DNA from 2 places in the Dorea sp. AM13-35 genome. Region 1 is predicted to be linked to the other one. Evidence: riboswitches for the same ligand, from Rfam matches in the RefSeq annotation. Region 1 holds a riboswitch; the other holds the start of a gene.

Region 1 (2,405 bases):
AACATTGATTACACTTGCCGGAGTATTAGTGGGGAATATCATTCTGGCATTTGCAGTTGCAGCATTTATCGTACCAACAGGTATTGTCATGGGAGGCGCAACCGGTATTGCACTTACGATCACACATTACGTGCCGATGTCCCTATCGGTTGTATTATTAGGTGTAAACGTCATATTGTTCCTGTCAGGAGCTTTTATACTCGGGAAAAAATTTGCAGTTACAACGATTGTAAGTACATTTTTATATCCACTTTGCCTGTCAGTTGTCCAGAAGATACCGGGAATTACAACGCTGACAGATAATCAGCTGCTGTCCGCAATTTATGCGGGAGTGCTTATGGGAATTGGAGTTGGTATCATTGTAAGAGTTGGTGCTTCTACAGGCGGAACCGACATCATAGCACTGATCCTGAACAAAGTGGCACATATTCCACTGGCACCGCTTATGTATGTGGTTGATTTTATTGTGCTTTCTTCACAGATCCTCTTTTCTAATTCAGAACAGGTGATGTATGGTATTTTGAATCTGGTGCTGACAACGGTACTACTAAATAAGGTGATGCTGCTTGGAACTTCACAGATACAGTTGTTTATCATATCTGAGAAATACGAAGAAATCCGGGAAGATTTATTATCCAAGCTTGATCTTGGAACAACGATGATCTATATTGAAAATGGTTATCGTCATGAAAAACAGAAAGGTGTTATGTGCATCGTTCCGAACCGGAAACTGTATTCCACAAAAGAAATGATCCACAGCATCGACCCGTACGCATTTATTACGATTACACAGATCAATGAAGTGCGAGGTCAGGGATTTACATCCGAACGTATCCGTTATCAGGAACTTCCGGAAGACCGGAAACCGGCAGGTGACAGACAGCCTTAGATTTTTGAAAGTCAGACATAATGGATGTTTGTGTGAGATAATACTTCGGCAAAGTTTCACTTGCAATTTAAGAAGTACAGCACTATAATAAAAAACAAAGAGAAAGATTCTTCGGGGTCGGGTGAAAATCCCAACCGGCGGTATAGTCCGCGACCCGGTATGATACGTACCGGCTGAATCGGTGTAATTCCGATACCGACAGTAAAGTCTGGATGAGAGAAGAGTTATGCATAGAAAAAGCAATATTATTACCCCGGTATTTTGTTTGATACCGGGGTTTTATTGTTGCAATAGGAAATTGATTTTCTTACTATATAAAAACTTCAGCAAGATGTAATGCATAGTTCCGGAAGTTTTCTTTCTAAATATAAGTATTTTAAAGGAGACCAACATATGAGTACAAGTACAAAAACAATGGCAGCAGCACAGACAAAGAACAGGACAAAGATCCGTGTAATGGCACAGGTTGGAATGTTATCTGCAATCGCATTAGTATTAATGCTTTTCGAGATTCCGCTTCCGTTTGCACCATCTTTTTACGAGATCGATTTCAGTGAAGTTCCGGTATTAGTCGGATGTTTTGCAATGGGACCACTGGCAGGAGCAACGATTGAATTCATCAAGATCATTCTGAACTTTGCGGTAAATGGAACCATGACAGCAGGGGTAGGTGAGATTGCTAACTTTCTGATCGGATGCGCATTTGTGGTACCGGCAGGTCTGATCTACAAGAAAAAGCATAACCGCACAGGCGCTATCGTTGGTATGATCAGCGGAACATTATTTATGACAATCCTTGGATGTTTCCTTAATGCATACGTATTATTACCGGCTTATGCAAAAGCGTTCCAGATGCCGATGGATGCACTGGTTGGCATGGGAACAGCAGTGAACAGCCACATTACAAGCGTTACAACGCTTGTCATCTTTGCAATCGTGCCATTTAACCTGTTAAAAGGTGTGCTGGTATCGCTGATCGTATTTTTGATCTATAAGAAGATCAGCCCGATATTCCATATGGGAAGATAGAAGAAAATATCAGATAATGATGAAAAAAAAGAAGGACAGAGCCTTGATTTTTAGGGTTCTGTCCTTGCTTGTATTATAATGCAGTTTTCAGCAAGTTGCCATCTGGTGGGAAATACAGGTTTTAATTTTTTTGAAAAAATATCCAAAAAAACTAGAACCAGGCTTCAAAAAATCTGTGAATCTCTTGAAATATTCCCGTAACCGTGTATAATAAACTTTGTTCGGTAATTTTGAACATAAAGTATAGTAATAGAAAACTCCAGAACGAAAATATATCTCGGAGGTGATAGGGTGGATATCGGAAAGAAATTGAAAGAACTGCGTTTGCAAAATGACCTGACGCTGAATGATCTGGCATCCAGAAGCGAGCTGTCAAAAGGCTTTCTGTCCCAGGTGGAGAGAAATCTGACAACGCCGAGTATCGCAACGCTGGAAGATATTCTGGAAGCGCTTGGAAGTAATCTGTCAGACTTTTTCCATGAGGAAG
Region 2 (2,405 bases), on a different contig from region 1:
CTGTGCTTCTAATGCACTTGCATTTAATGTGCCGCCTCCTTCCAGCAAAATGCTGTCAATTCCAAGTGCTCCGATTTTCCGTACAAGCTCTTTAAGATCTATTTTCCCATTCTTCTTACTGACCACCAGAACTTCACAGCCTGCTTTTTGATAAAGTTCTATTTTCTCCCGGTTTGTTTCACATGTTGCAAAAATTGTCCTTACCTGCCTTGCTGTCTTCACAATCTGCAAATCCGCTGAAGTGCGAAGTGACGTATCACAAATGATACGGACCGGATCTTTTCCATTGGCAATCCGGCAGGTCAAAAGCGGATCATCTTTTCTGACTGTTTCACTTCCTACCATGATCGCCTGATATTCCAGTCTTGTTTTCTGAACGCACATTCTTGCCGTCTCACCGGTAATCCATTTGGATTTTCCGCTTGCAGTTGCAATCTTTCCGTCCATCGTCATTGCATATTTCATTAATACATAAGGAATTTTTGTTGTTATATATTTCCGAAAAATATGTGTCAGTTCCATACATTCTTTTTCCAGAACCCCAACTTCTACTTCCACGCCTTTTGATTTCAAAAGCGCAATACTTTTTCCCGCCATCAAAGGATTCGGATCTGTCATTCCTACAACAACTTTTCGAATCCTGTGTTCTAAGATTGCTTCCGTACATGGCGGCGTCTTTCCATAATGACAACAAGGTTCCAAAGTCACATAAAGAGTTGCTCCTTCCGAAGATTCTTTGCAGTTCTTTAATGCATTGCGCTCTGCATGCAGTCCGCCATAATATTCGTGATAACCTTCCCCGATAATCTTTCCGTCTTTGACAACCACAGCACCTACCAGCGGATTCGGGTTCACTCTTCCCTTTCCTTTTTCAGCAAGCGTAATCGCACGCTGCATATAAAATTCTTTCTCATCTGTCATTCCTTTTTCACCTCCTGTTTTCTACAGCAATAAAACACGTTTTGCGAGTTTTATTTGCTGATTAGCGGTCGTTAAATGCAACCATTCAAGCATGGCGCATTTTCCTCGTCGCCATAACAAAAAAGAAAATGCCTTGAATTCTACCTCATTCAAGACATTTAAAAGTTTCTTTTGATTATTTTATCAGATATAAAATATAAAAAGCTCTGAAATGGATGTTCATTCCAGAGCTAAATGTTCAAATCTGATTCTTCGTATTGCTTATCAAAGATTCTTCTCATCTTCTTTCATCCAGACTATACTGTCGGCTTCGGAATCTCACCGAATCATACCTTACGGCTCGCGGGCTTTACCGCCGGTAGGGACTTACACCCTGCCCTGAAGATAGTTATTCAATTGACTGCCTTTATTATAGCACTGCGCAAGAATCTGTCAAGAGAGAGTTTTATCCCCACACTTCTTCTGCTACTTCTTTAACGAGTGCAAGTTTTGCCCATTGTTCTTCTTCTGTAAGTTTGTTTCCAATCTCGCAGGAAGCGAATCCACACTGCGGACTTAAACACAGACGGGAAAGTGGTATATATTTTGCAGCTTCATGAATTCTTGCAATAATCTTGTCTTTGTCTTCCAGTTGCGCAGATTTTGTTGTCACAAGTCCGAGTACAACTTTCTTCTCGCCCGATACGGCTGCCAACGGCTCAAATCCACCGGAGCGCTCATCGTCAAATTCCAGATAATATGTGTCTACATTTTCTCTTGCAAATAATACTTTTGCAACGCTGTCATATGCTCCGCTGCTTGCATAAGTAGAATGAAAATTACCGCGGCATACATGTGTATTGATGATCATATCCTCTGGTTTTCCTTCAATTGCAAGATTATTAATACGAACAAGCTGCTCTTTGATCGCTTCCAATCCTTCTTCATCTGTTCCGAAAAATGCTTTTGCATTCGGATCTACCAGCATGCCCCAGGAGCAGTCATCTAACTGTAAATTTCTGCATCCTGCTGCATACAGATCTTTGATCACTTTACGGTATCCTTCTGCAATATCCTGCACCAATTCTTCTGTATCTTCATAATATTTGCTCGTATTCGGCATTGCAAATGGCATGATCATCTGTTCTAAAAACTGTGCCGGAGCAGGAATTGTCTGTTTTGCAACTGTGTTTTCATCTTCCAGTGCTTTCACAAAACGGAAATGCTCTACAAACGGATGCTCTCCTGTTACAGCTACTTTTCCTGTCAGGTAAGTGTCATCGATCATAGCTGCTTCCCCGTGGAACGGAAGTCCTGTCTCTGTTTTGCTGTGTCCGACTCCGTCAAATCCCCACATGAAATCCAGATGCCAGGTTGATCTTCTGAACTCTCCGTCTGTGAGCACTTTGTATCCTGCTGCCTTCTGTTTTTCAACCAGTGCGCGGATTTCCTGATCTTCTACACTTGTCAGTTCTTCTTTTGTAATGGTTCCTGCCTCATATTTG

Evidence for each region. Region 1 has a riboswitch for FMN ahead of DW152_RS03125 (ECF transporter S component). Riboswitches for the same ligand answer to the same signal wherever they lie in the genome.
Region 2: it holds a riboswitch for FMN, as region 1 does, so the genes downstream of both, ribD (bifunctional diaminohydroxyphosphoribosylaminopyrimidine deaminase/5-amino-6-(5-phosphoribosylamino)uracil reductase RibD) here and DW152_RS03125 (ECF transporter S component) in region 1, are expected to answer to the same signal.

What each region holds. Positions count from the first base shown of each region.
Region 1 is NZ_QUCZ01000002.1:43,673-46,077, reverse strand. Features, by position in the region: gene DW152_RS03130 (YitT family protein) at 1-889, shown strand, start outside; FMN riboswitch at 993-1,117, shown strand; gene DW152_RS03125 (ECF transporter S component) at 1,283-1,918, shown strand; gene DW152_RS03120 (helix-turn-helix domain-containing protein) at 2,210-2,405, shown strand, end outside.
Region 2 is NZ_QUCZ01000009.1:124,794-127,198, forward strand. Features, by position in the region: gene ribD (bifunctional diaminohydroxyphosphoribosylaminopyrimidine deaminase/5-amino-6-(5-phosphoribosylamino)uracil reductase RibD) at 1-921, opposite strand, end outside; FMN riboswitch at 1,197-1,311, opposite strand; gene DW152_RS11095 (5-methyltetrahydropteroyltriglutamate--homocysteine S-methyltransferase) at 1,367-2,405, opposite strand, start outside.